4 regions of the Pantoea sp. XAF26B01_ASV70 genome follow, and region 3 is predicted to be linked to each of the others. Evidence: predicted binding sites of a transcription regulator. Region 3 holds the regulator's gene; each other region holds the start of a gene.

Region 1 (3,136 bases), 940 kb from region 3:
ATACTGGGAATGGCTGCCAGCAGCTCAATGGCGGTGCCCAGCGGGCGACGCAGCCAGCCTGGCGCGAGTTCAGTCAGGAACAGCGCGATACCAAAACTCACCGGTACTGCGATAATCAGGGCAATAATGGAGGTCACAAGGGTGCCGTAGATCGGTACCAGTGCACCAAATTGTTCGTTGGGCGCATCCCAGGTTTTGGTCCACAAAAAGGCGAAACCAAACTTCTGGATGCTGGGCCACGAGGAGATGATCAGGGAGACAATAATGCCGCCCATCAGTAACAGGACAATCAGCGCAGCCAGCCTGACCAGCGCGCCAAAAATTCTGTCACCTTGTTTGCCTGGGGCTTTGAATGCCGGCTTCGTTGCAGCCATAGAAGTCTCAGTCTTCAGAAGTTATCAGGACGGCATGACGCCGCCCGTTGAGTCTGACCGGACTGCTGTCCGGTCAGGGTCGGTCAATTACTGATAAAGCGCTTTACCAGAACTGTCTTTGATGTTGGCTTTCCAGGCGGCGCGAATCTGTTCAGTCACGCTCTCTGGCAGCGCAGCATAATCCAGCGCTGTGGCGGTTTTGCTGCCGCTTTTGTAAGCCCAGTCGAAGAATTTCAGTACTTCAGCGCCTTTGGCCGCATTAGCCTGATCCTTGTAGATCAGAATAAAGGTGGTTGACGAGATTGGCCAGGCATCAGCGCCCTTCTGGAAGGTAAGATCCTGCGCGAATGATTTGCTCCAGTCAGCGCCTTTCGCGGCATTACTGAAGCTGGTTTCGCTTGGGGCGACCGCTTTGCCATCGGCATCGATCAATTTGGTGTAGGTCAGGTTGTTCTGTTTGGCGTAGGCGTACTCCACGTAGCCGATTGAACCCGGCAGACGCTGAACAAACGCGGCGACGCCGTCGTTGCCTTTACCACCCAGACCGACCGGCCAGTTAACGGTGTTACCTTTACCAATTTTGCTGTTCCAGTCCGGGTTCACTTTCGCCAGATAGCTGGTGAAGACGAACGAGGTGCCTGAACCGTCAGCGCGACGTACCACGTTGATGTTGGTCTCTGGCAGTTTCACGCCTGGGTTAAGTTTGGCAATCGCCGGGTCGTTCCACTTTTTGATGGTGCCGAGGTAGATATCACCGACGGTTTTGCCATCCAGCGTCAGCTGACCTGACTTGATACCCGGCAGGTTAACCGCCAGTACCACGCCACCGATCACGGTAGGGAACTGGAACAGGCCATTTTTCTGCAGATCTTCATCTTTCATTGGCGCATCGGACGCACCGAAATCGACGGTTTTGGCGATGATCTGTTTCACGCCGCCAGATGAACCGATACCCTGGTAGTTAACTTTGCTACCGGTGGCTTTTTGATATTCTGCTGCCCACTTGGCATAAACCGGCGCCGGGAACGTCCCGCCTGCGCCAGTGAGATCGGTTGCCGCAAAAGCAGATACCGCGCTTACGGCGAAGGTGGTGGCGAGGATTCGGGCTACGGTGCTACGCATCAGTGTCATATTCCCTCCAGGGGAGAAAAGTCAGGCTTGGGGCCGTTTTAGTAAGAATCTGTGATTGCTGCAGGAGGGAAAATAGGACAGTTTGATGACAGTGAAATGTACGAAATATGACAGTTATATGACAGAGGGCCAGAGCAAAGTGGGCCCGCGACGGGGCCCACCCGGTTATTCCACAGTAACCGATTTTGCCAGGTTACGTGGCTGATCGACGTCGGTCCCTTTGATCAGGGCGACGTGATAGGAGAGTAACTGTAGCGGCACCGTGTAGAAGATGGGCGCAATGACCTCTTCGACATGCGGCAACGGGATGATCTTCATGCCGTCACTGTCGCTGAAGCCCGCATCCTGATCGGCAAAGACATAGAGCAGGCCACCGCGTGCGCGTACCTCTTCGATGTTGGATTTGAGCTTCTCCAGCAGTTCGTTGTTAGGTGCCACCACGATCACCGGCATATCCGCATCAATCAGCGCCAGCGGGCCATGTTTCAGCTCGCCTGCGGCGTAGGCTTCCGCATGAATGTAGGAGATCTCCTTGAGCTTCAGCGCCCCTTCCATGGCAATCGGATATTGATCGCCACGCCCCAGGAACAGCGCGTGATGCTTGTCAGAGAAGCCTTCCGCCAGATTCTCAATCAGCTTATCCTGCGCCAGCATCTGCTCAATCCGGTTCGGCAACGCCTGCAGTGCATGAACGATCTCATGCTCAGTCTCGGCTGACATCCCTTTCAGACGGCCCAGTTTCGCTACCAGCATCAGCAGCACCGCTAACTGGGTGGTGAACGCTTTGGTAGAGGCGACGCCAATTTCGGTGCCCGCTTTGGTCATCAGTGCCAGGTCAGATTCCCGCACCAGTGACGAACCGGCCACGTTGCAGACCGCCAGCGATCCCAGGTAGCCCAGCTCTTTAGAGAGACGCAGCGCCGCCAGAGTATCTGCCGTTTCACCCGACTGCGACAGGGTGATCAGCAGGCTGTTTTTGCGAACAGCTGATTTGCGGTAGCGGAACTCCGAGGCAATCTCGACATCACAGGGCAGGTTTGCCAGCGACTCAAACCAGTAGCGTGACACCATGCCGGAGTTGTAGGAGGTGCCACAGGCGATAATCTGGATATGCTCAACCTGGCTCAGCAGCGCTTCTGCGCCCGCGCCCAGTTCGCTGAGATCAACCTGACCCTGGCTGAACCGACCGCTCAGGGTGCTTTTCAGCGCCATGGGCTGTTCGTAGATCTCTTTCTGCATGTAGTGACGGTAAATGCCTTTGTCACCGGCATCATATTGCAGGTTCGACTCGATCTCGGCACGGGTCACGGTGTTGCCTTCACGGTCGATCACCGTGACATCGCGACGGCTGATCTCGGCGATATCACCCTCTTCCAGATAGATGAACCGACGGGTCACCGGCAGCAGGGCCAGCTGATCTGAGGCGATAAAGTTTTCGCCCATGCCACGACCAATCACCAGCGGGCTGCCGGAACGGGCCGCCACCAGCAGTGACGGATCGCGGCTGTCCATGATCACCATGCCATAGGCACCGCGCAGCTGCGGAATCACACGCAGCACCACTTCACGCAGCGAACCGCCCTGCTTCTGCTCCCAGTGAACCAGATGCGCCACCACTTCGGTGTCCGTTT
Region 2 (3,136 bases), on a different replicon from region 3:
ACTGCACCTCCCGCTGCGTCAGCAGGTTGCCGGTTGATGCGGACAGGGCGGACAGGTCAGCGCTGCTGAGGGTGATGCGTCCGTTGCTGTGCAGCGCGTCGCTGCGGCCGTCCGCCGAAATCGTCGAGACATAGTGCGAACCGGGCTCCAGGGTTACGTCACCCGCGGCAGTCAGCGTGTTGCCTGCGGCGCCGGGTGACAGGGTCGCACCGGAACGTAAGGTTATGCCACCTGTATGGCCACTGCCGCCAAGGACTGCTGAGCTGTCGACGGTCATGGTCCCCGGCAGCGTGCCATTAACGGTAAGACGGCCGGCATGGACCTCAGTCGGGCCGGTCGCCGTGCTGTCGCCGTTCAGCACCAGCGCGCCGGCACCGCTTTTGGTCAGGGGGCTGCTGCCGGTAAGCGGTGCCGCAATAACCGCTGTGTCTCCCGCAGCGGGCACGCTGACCGTCAACCCGGACGGGTCCATGCCCAGCGCCTGACCGATGAGGGTATAGCCGCTGACCAGAAAACGCAGCTCACGTGCCGAAACCTGCCCCCCGGAATTGTCAACGGTGACCGTCCCGGGGGCGCCGCGGAAAATGGCAGTTTTGCCGCCCCAGCCGTCGTTAATCAGGCCACCCGCCCGCGTCCAGTTTTCAGCCGACATGCCACTTTGCCAGGCGCCGTTACCGCCACCCGCGCGTCCGTCCGCCATCGGGGTGCTGCCGTCCCAGTACTGTTCATCCGGCAGCAGTGAGTCCAGCCGGAGAATGATGAACTGCGTCTTGCGCTGCGTGGTGCTGAAGTTATTGTCAGACACCAGAATGAGCGACGTGTGGCCGTCAGGCAGCGTGGGGCCGAAGCTCATCCCCTCCACGTTATCCACCTTGGTGTCCCAGGTATTCAGCACGCCCGCAAGCGCTTTCGAATCAAAAATCAGGGTCTTGCTGACGGGCAGCGTGCTGCCCGCACTCAGGGACGCGCTGCCGCTGATGTCCGGTGCTCCGGCAACGTCCACACGGTAGATGCGGATGGAATTATGCGATTGACTGGTCGGAGCGGTGCCCGCCCCTTTACCGTCCCAGGCTCGCTCCATCACCAGGAAGCTGCTGCTGCTCACGGCCAGCAGTTCGGACACGCCGTTGCCAGAGATGCCGTCCATGCGGTACGGATACTGCGCGAGCACCCTGCCGTCTTCACTCAGGCGGGAGAGGCGGGTTATGCCGCTGTCCTGCGCGCGCGGCGCCTCCCGGATGACCCAGAGCGCCCCCTCGTGGGTGAAGGTCATACCCTCCAGCTGGATGTTGCCCCCGCTGCCGGTCACGGTTTCCGGCGGCCGGATGGTATCGCGTGTCGTGCCGTCAGCGTGGAGGTGATACAGCACATTTTCGGACTCCGAGCTCAGCCACAGGCCGTCACCGGACGGGTCATGGCGCACCGACTCGAGCCCGTTGGTTTCGGGCTGCCAGGCCGGATTATTTAATGGGGTGACGCCGGTGAAGCGGATGCCGTAGCCCGGCTGTTCGGGTGTAAATACCGGCTCAAGCGTAAAGAGTGAGGTCTGCCCGGCGCCGCCCGGGCCCAGACCGAGACGGGTGTTATCGCGTGCGGCAACAAACTGCCCGTTGTCTCGGTTAAGGTCGATACCCGACAGGCCCCCGATGGTCCAGCCGTCATAACGCTCCCCCGTCGGAAAAGTCACATTGTTCTGATAGCTCAGTCCGCTCATTGCGGGTATATCTGTGCCATAGCTTTCTGTATTGCCACTGAATCTGCCGTCATCGGCCTGTGACGGCAGCGTCACCGCCATACAGGCCGCGCACAGCAGGCTGCGCCGGAAATTCTGACGCTGATCCCCCCAAAAAAACTCCATCACCACACCCATAATTTAAAGGAACTGTAAAGACGATTTTTGTTGAGGGGTTATAGAGGATTACTGTTTCATTTTTATGGCAGAAAAAGACTGAATTCAGACATTTGTAGCCGGAGAGATAAGTGGAGTGAAAAAAGCCAAGGTATACACAGCGAGGGATAAGTGAAGGTCAGAAAGATCCGTCGGGGCGGTCACTGATGCACCGGTGATATTGAGAACGCCAAGTTCGCTGGAAGCCCTGGGCCGGATGCGCAGTCATGGAGAAGAAACCGGAGATGAGGGTATCGCGCGCAGGTGTACGTGCATATTAATACGCTGGCGCATTATACGTTCACGTTGCCGGATGATATTCTGAAGGGGAAGCTGAGGGCATTAAATTTGTTTTAATTAAAACAACGAGTTACATCTTTAACGTGCGTTTTCGGTCCATTGGCCCTCAACCCCCATTATAAAGAAACGCTCATCAGCAAGTACTGTCTCCCCACTTGGTAACATCATTGTGAAGGTTCGGGACGCTACTTCTGGTCCTGTTAATGTTTTTTTCAATCCCGTTTCTTCAAATAATTCGCGTATAGCGGCCTGCTCGAAAGATTCATTTTTCTCAAGCCCTCCTCCCGGAGTTGCCCAGTATGTTTTTCCCCTTAGAGCATCATCCTTATGACAGAACCTAAAGAGCAGGACATTATTTTCAGGCGAAAGAATGATCAGTCGAGATGATGGTCTAATGCGCACATATCCCCCTAAAAAAAGCTTACATACTGATTCTCAATATTTATATAAACATAAATTGCAGCCTGAATCTCCCTATAGGTCTGTAATTTCTTACAGTTTTAATCTCACTCAACGTCCGCTTTTCGCTCTTAGCGGACGTTCATCTGATTCCGTCCGCTTTGTGCCAACAGCGGAAGTAGAGGTGCGGGTGGTGAATAAAAAAAGAGAGTGAAATTTTCATATGAAAATACGCGACAAAAGTTGATTACCCGAAGCTATTAATTAGTATCAGGTATACTCACCGGAATCAGGAATACAGAATGGCCATCGAAGTCCGTGAAGTTAATGCCGAAGATTATGAAGGCTGGATGTTACTCTGGAAACAATACCTCGCGTATGCCGGATGTGAGCTTGATATCACTATCACTCAGTCAACCTGGAACCGGGCCCTGTCAGCAGAATCTCCACTGATGTGCAGGGTTGCTGAGATGAATGGAAAAATTGTCGGTTTTGCCATTATCGTTTTACACGAGGGTGCCTGGATCACGCAGCCGCTATGTTACTTAG
Region 3 (3,136 bases):
CCGAACACTTTCAGATGGGGATCGGTATGGAAATGGATGTCGTGACGGCCACCACTCAGCGTTGCCGCCTCATGCTGCAGCAGTTTCAGCATCACCGGCACATCGACCTTCTCTTTCAGATCGATTGCGGGCGCGGCTTCAATGCGCGATAGCGTCAGCAGCTGTTTGACCAGGCTGTCCATGCGGCGCGTCTGCTCCGACATGGTGTGCAGCGCTTTGCTGCGCGAAGGCTCGCTCATCACCGAGTCGTTCATCATCTCCAGATAGCCCTGCAGCACCGTGAGCGGTGTGCGCAATTCATGGCTGACGTTGGCAAAGAAGTTGCGGCGCGCCCCTTCCAACTGATGCATCTGCGTGACATCACGCGCCACCAGCAGCCACTGCCCTTCGCTGTAGGGCATGACGCGGAACTCCATATGAAGTTTGTTGTTCAGCACCAGCGTCAGCGGCTTGTCGAAATCGCGCTGGCGAAGATAGCGCGAGAACTCCGGATAACGGAGCAGATTGAGGATATTCTGGCCATTATCTTCCGGCCAGCGCAGACCCAGGTGCTGCTGCGCCAGGCCGTTACACCAGAAAATGGTGCCCTCTTCGGTGGTCAGGATCACCGCATCCGGCAGCGACTCGGCACCGCTGCGGAAACGCTTAATCAGATTGCCCAGTTCACGCCGTCGCCGCCGGTTGCGGAGCTGCATCTGGTAAAGACCATAAAACAGCGGTTCCCAGCTGGCACGCCCGGCTGGTGGCGTCATGGTGCGGTCGAGCCACAGCCAGTGCGACAGCCGCATCAGATTGTGAAAATGCCACAACAGCACCGTCAGCACGCTCAGTAGCAGCCACCAGGGCAGACCGCCGAACAGCAGGCCCAGCAGCACTGCGGGCAGACAGACCAGCAGCAGTTCTGTCAGTAATCTCTTCCAGGAGAGGCGTTCCAGCACGGTAAAGGCTCCGTTTAGTAGCGGGCAGAGAAACGATACCCTGTTCCGCGAACGGTTTGTACCATGCGATCGTGGCCGGACACTTCCAGCGCTTTACGTAAACGGCGGATGTGAACATCGACAGTACGATCTTCCACATACACATTGGTGCCCCAGACGTGGTTCAGCAGCTGTTCGCGGCTGTAAACGCGTTCCGGGTGGGTCATAAAGAAGTGCAGCAGCTTATATTCTGTCGGACCCATCTCCAGCGGCGTGGTTTCGGACATCACGCGATGTGAGGAGGGATCCAGACTCAGCCCCTGCATCTCAATCACCTCTTCCACGGCCATCGGCGAAATACGGCGCATCACCGCTTTGATCCTCGCCATCAGCTCTTTAGGTGAAAAGGGTTTGGTAATGTAATCATCGGCACCCACTTCCAGGCCGCGCACCCGATCCTCCTCTTCGCCGCGCGCGGTGAGCATCATCACCGGGATATCGCGTGTCATCGCCTCGCGTTTCAGATGTTTGATAAACTGAATACCGCTGCCACCGGGTAACATCCAGTCCAGCAAAATCAGATCGGGCCAGGGTTCAATCAGCTTGCCAACGGCGCTGTCATAATCTTCCGCCTCGATTGGCTGATAGTCGTTCTGCTCCAGAACAAAACACAACATTTCACGGATGGGGGCTTCATCCTCCACAACCAAAATGCGCTTAGCCATTATTACTCCTGCTGATTATGACGGATGTCACTGAGATTCGCGGCGCCATTATGCGTCAGATTTGTGACACTTTTATGAAAAACATAACCTGCCTGTAACCTCACTGGTAATCATTTATGACAGCGCAGCGACAATTTTTTGCTTTGGCCGCAGAGCCAGTATAATCGCCGGGCGAATCACAACGGCAGGGACTCATCATGCGCATCATTCATACTGCGGACTGGCATCTGGGGCAGTTCTTCTACAACAAAAGTCGGGCAGCCGAACATCAGGCATTTCTCGACTGGCTGTTGATCCAGATTGAACAGCATCAGGTGGATGCGTTGATCATCGCAGGCGATCTGTTTGATACCGGTACACCGCCCAGCTACGCCCGCGAAATGTTCAACCGCTTTGTGGTGGCGCTGCAGCCCAGCGGCTGTCAGCTGATTGTGCTGGCGGGCAACCACGATTCCGTTGCCACGCTGAATGAGTCGCGTGAGCTGCTCGCCTGTCTCAATACCCGGGTGATCGCCACCCCGCAGGAGAAGGATGATGTGCTGCTGCTCAACACCCGCCAGGGCGAGCCGGGCGCGCTGCTGTGTGCGATTCCCTATCTGCGGCCGCGCGATATCCTGCGCAGCCGGGCGGGTCAGTCGGGACGCGACAAGCAGACCTCGCTGCTGGAAGCGATCGCCCACCACTATCAGCAGCGATTCACCGCCGCCCAGGCGCTGGGCCATGCACTGCCGATTATCGCCACCGGCCATCTCACCACCGTCGGCGTCAGCCAGAGCGATTCGGTGCGCGACATCTATATCGGGACGCTGGATGCCTTCCCGGCCAGCGCGTTTCCCGCGGCTGACTATATCGCACTGGGGCATATTCATCGCGCCCAGCGCGTCGCGGGCAGCGAGCATATCCGCTACAGCGGCTCACCGATTCCGCTGAGCTTTGACGAGCTGGGCACAGAAAAAAGCGTCTTCCTGCTGGAACTCACCACCAGCGGCCTGCAATCGGTCACGCCGCTGGTGGTGCCACAGGCGCAGCCGATGCAGGTGCTGAAAGGATCGCTGGCGCAGATTGCAGAACAGTTAAATGCCTTCAGCACGGCAGAGCAGGAGAAGCCGACCTGGCTCGACATTGAAGTCACCACCCAGGAGTACCTCAGCGATCTGCAGCGTCAGGTAGAAACCCTGACCGCCACGCTGCCGGTCGAAGTCCTGTTGCTCCGCCGCAGCCGTGAACAGCGGCAACAGAACCTGGCGCGGCTCGACAACGAAACCCTGAGTGAGCTGAAGGTGGAGGAGGTCTTTGCCCGCCGGCTGGCGCTGGATGAGGAGCTGCAACCAGAGCAAATCGCCGAGATGACCACCCTGTTCCGCCAGACGCTGGCCGCCATGGAAGAGACCCAATGAAGATCCTTACGCTACGGTTCAAAAACCTCAATGCCCTGCGCGGTGAATGGTTCATCGATTTTCGCGCCGAACCTTTCGCCAGCAACGGCCTGTTCGC
Region 4 (3,136 bases), 260 kb from region 3:
ATATCGGAGTGCAGATAACGCACCTTCTCACCATGCTCAGACAGATATTCGGTGAGGTCTTCCGCCATGCGTTTGGTCAGCACCGTCACCAGTACACGTTCGTTGATCGCCACGCGCTGACGGATTTCTGACAGCAGATCGTCGACCTGGGTACCGACCGGACGCACTTCGATGATCGGATCCAGCAGACCGGTAGGACGCACCACCTGATCGATCACTTCGTCGCCCGACTTTTCCAGCTCATATTTGCCCGGCGTCGCCGAAACATAGATGGTCTGCGGGGCCAGCGCCTCAAACTCTTCAAACTTCATCGGACGGTTATCCAGCGCCGACGGCAGGCGGAAGCCGTACTCCACCAGCGTCTCTTTACGCGCCCGGTCGCCTTTGTACATGCCGCCAATCTGCGGAATGGTCACGTGCGACTCATCCACCACCAGCAGGCCATCGGCGGGCAGATAGTCAAACAGCGTCGGCGGCGCTTCGCCCGGTCCGCGTGCGGAGAGGTAGCGTGAGTAGTTCTCAATGCCAGAGCAGTAACCCAGCTCACTCATCATCTCCAGGTCAAACTGGGTACGCTGGGTAATGCGCTGCTCTTCCAGCAGCTTATTGTTCTCCAGCAGCACCCGGCGGCGGTCCGCCAGCTCAACTTTGATATCTTCCATCGCCTGCAGAATACGCTCACGCGGCGTGACGTAGTGCGTCTTGGGGTAGATGGTAAAGCGCGGCACGACCGAATCGATCTGGCCGGTCAGCGGGTCAAACAGCGACAGACGCTCAACCTCTTCATCAAACAGCTCGACGCGCAGCGCAATATCGTCCGACTCCGCCGGGAAGATATCGATCACTTCGCCGCGCACCCGGAAGGTGCCGCGCTGGAACGCCTGGTCGTTGCGGGTGTACTGCAGCTCTGACAGACGGCGCAGAATACTGCGCTGATCGATAATCATGCCGCGGGTCAGGTGGAGCATCATTTTCAGATAGAGATCGGGATCGCCCAGACCGTAGATAGCCGAAACCGATGCCACCACAATGACATCGCGCCGTTCCAGCAGCGCCTTGGTGGCCGACAGACGCATCTGTTCGATATGTTCGTTCACCGACGCATCCTTTTCGATAAAGGTGTCGGAGCTCGGCACATAGGCTTCAGGCTGGTAGTAGTCGTAGTAAGAGACGAAAAACTCGACGGCGTTATCCGGGAAAAACTCTTTCATCTCGCCATAGAGCTGGGCGGCCAGCGTCTTGTTGGGCGCCAGCACCATGGTCGGACGGTTGAGGTCGGCAATCACGTTGGCGACGGTAAACGTTTTACCAGAGCCGGTTACGCCTAATAAGGTCTGATGGGCCAGTCCATCCTCCAGCCCCTCTTCCAGGCGACGTATCGCCTCAGGCTGGTCGCCCGAAGGTTTAAAGGCGGAGTTCAATTTAAAGGCTTTGCTCATGAATGCAGTTCCTGCTGGAGAAGTCGGCGGGCAGGCACTTATTTTACTCTGCTATGGTGATTTTGCCAGAAAATAATACTGGATATAAAAACAGTATTGATGCAATGTTAACGCCAGCAGGATGGCACCTGATGTCCCCGCAGGCTGGCAGCGTTATCGCTCAGCATGTTGCGCAATGTTATCCCCAGGCAGGGATCTGATTTAACATTTGTCAATAGAGTGTCACAAAATTACAGTACGGTTACCTGACAGATAATTCTCAGGCTTGTTTTTTGATAAACAACTGATTTTACTGATATAAGGCTATGAGGCCAGATTCTCGTCATTATGTTACCAGGCCGCGTATTTCCTCGCTTCCAACTGGTTTTCATTACCTAATGCACAAGGTTATCCACAGGAATGGTGGATAAGTGATGGCAGCCCCGACGCCATCAGCTGTGTATAATTTTTCCCTGCCTTCTCACTACCGTGAAAATAATTTTTTTTGCGTTAAATTTCGCGTCGCCTGCTGACGGATTATTCTGCAATTTTAATCTGTCACCGGGTGTCGTACGCAAATTTGCACGCCTCATACTAAGATTCTTAATCGGACTTCCTGCCACGTTACAGTACGTCTGCACCAGAAACAGCGCTCCAGGGCACTGCAAAAGTGCATGCGCGTGGTCACCGTGGGGAATTGATAAGTTTTTCTCACCTTTCATCCCTGATACGTGGCGCTGCAGCAGGAAACAGGGCCGTTTTTAGATCTGGCCTGGGAATTGCAGGAGTCAGTGGCGTCACCGCGCGAAACGCGCACTGTGCTGCAATGGCGAGGCTGCCGTTGCTGATGACTTGTTTGCCAGACGACAGAGCGCGGAAGCAATCAGGCTAACGATCGGGAAGGAGAGTGTCAGATGCTGAGTTTACGTTCGGTAAATCAATTTTACGGTCAAAACCATATTCTGTGGGATGTGGACCTGGATCTGTCGCCTGGCACCTGCACCGGCATTCTGGGCCGTCCTGGCATGGGTAAAACCACCCTGGTGAACTGCATCATGGGCAGATTGCCGATTAACAGCGGCTCTATCTCCTGGAAAGAGGATGGCTCGCCGCCGGAAGATCTGCTGCTGCAACCGGCTGAACAGCGGGCGCAGATGGGGATTGGCTATGTGCCGCAGGGCCGCCATATTTTTACCCAGATGAGCGTGGAAGATAATCTGCTGATTGCCCTGCTGGCGGGTGCCAGCCAGCGCGACCGCCATCGCGCCATTCCTGAAATGGTGTTCGACCTCTTCCCGGCGCTCTACTCACTGCGCCAGCAGCGCAGCGGCGATCTGCCGATCGATCAGCAGCAACAGCTGGCCCTGGCGCGCGCGCTGGTGCTGCAGCCCAAACTGCTGATTCTGGATGAGCCGACCGACGGGATGTCGCCGTGGCTGGAAGAGGAGATGGGCAATCTGATCCGTCGGCTTAACCTCGACTACGGACTGACCATCCTGCTGCTGGAGCAGCGCCTGTCGCTGATCCGTCGCGTGGCGGACTATTTCCTGCTGCTGCACCGCGGCCGCAATGTGGCGCAGGGCAGCATGGAACAGCTCGATGACCACACCGTCGATAAATGGCTGACGGTAGCCTGATATTCAGCGCCTGCCCCACTAGGCGTAAGTGTTGCAGGCAGGCTGGAGACGGAGCGCGCGGAACCACCGGAGCGTGTGCAC

What was found. Region 3 encodes PhoB, which activates phosphate uptake and scavenging genes when phosphate is short. Its sites were predicted from a motif close to CTGTCATAAAACTGNCNNAT; they were not measured.
Region 1: a site for PhoB is predicted at 1,611-1,630, ahead of pstS (phosphate ABC transporter substrate-binding protein PstS). Genes of this name have one in related genera too.
Region 2: a site for PhoB is predicted at 1,922-1,941, ahead of ACX8ZY_RS22770 (esterase-like activity of phytase family protein). Genes of this name have one in related genera too.
Region 4: a site for PhoB is predicted at 1,648-1,667, ahead of uvrB (excinuclease ABC subunit UvrB). Genes of this name have one in related genera too.

Annotation. Positions count from the first base shown of each region.
Region 1 is NZ_CM137251.1:44,016-47,151, forward strand. Features, by position in the region: gene pstC (phosphate ABC transporter permease PstC) at 1-374, opposite strand, end outside; gene pstS (phosphate ABC transporter substrate-binding protein PstS) at 462-1,505, opposite strand; gene glmS (glutamine--fructose-6-phosphate transaminase (isomerizing)) at 1,671-3,136, opposite strand, start outside.
Region 2 is NZ_JBTNCJ010000003.1:89,755-92,890, reverse strand. Features, by position in the region: gene ACX8ZY_RS22770 (esterase-like activity of phytase family protein) at 1-1,858, opposite strand, end outside; partial or broken gene ACX8ZY_RS22765 (NUDIX hydrolase) at 2,303-2,590, opposite strand; gene ACX8ZY_RS22760 (GNAT family N-acetyltransferase) at 2,890-3,136, shown strand, end outside.
Region 3 is NZ_CM137251.1:3,251,659-3,254,794, forward strand. Features, by position in the region: gene phoR (phosphate regulon sensor histidine kinase PhoR) at 1-938, opposite strand, end outside; gene phoB (phosphate response regulator transcription factor PhoB) at 953-1,642, opposite strand; gene sbcD (exonuclease subunit SbcD) at 1,840-3,039, shown strand; gene ACX8ZY_RS15420 (AAA family ATPase) at 3,036-3,136, shown strand, end outside.
Region 4 is NZ_CM137251.1:2,991,553-2,994,688, forward strand. Features, by position in the region: gene uvrB (excinuclease ABC subunit UvrB) at 1-1,439, opposite strand, end outside; gene ACX8ZY_RS14070 (ABC transporter ATP-binding protein) at 2,333-3,055, shown strand.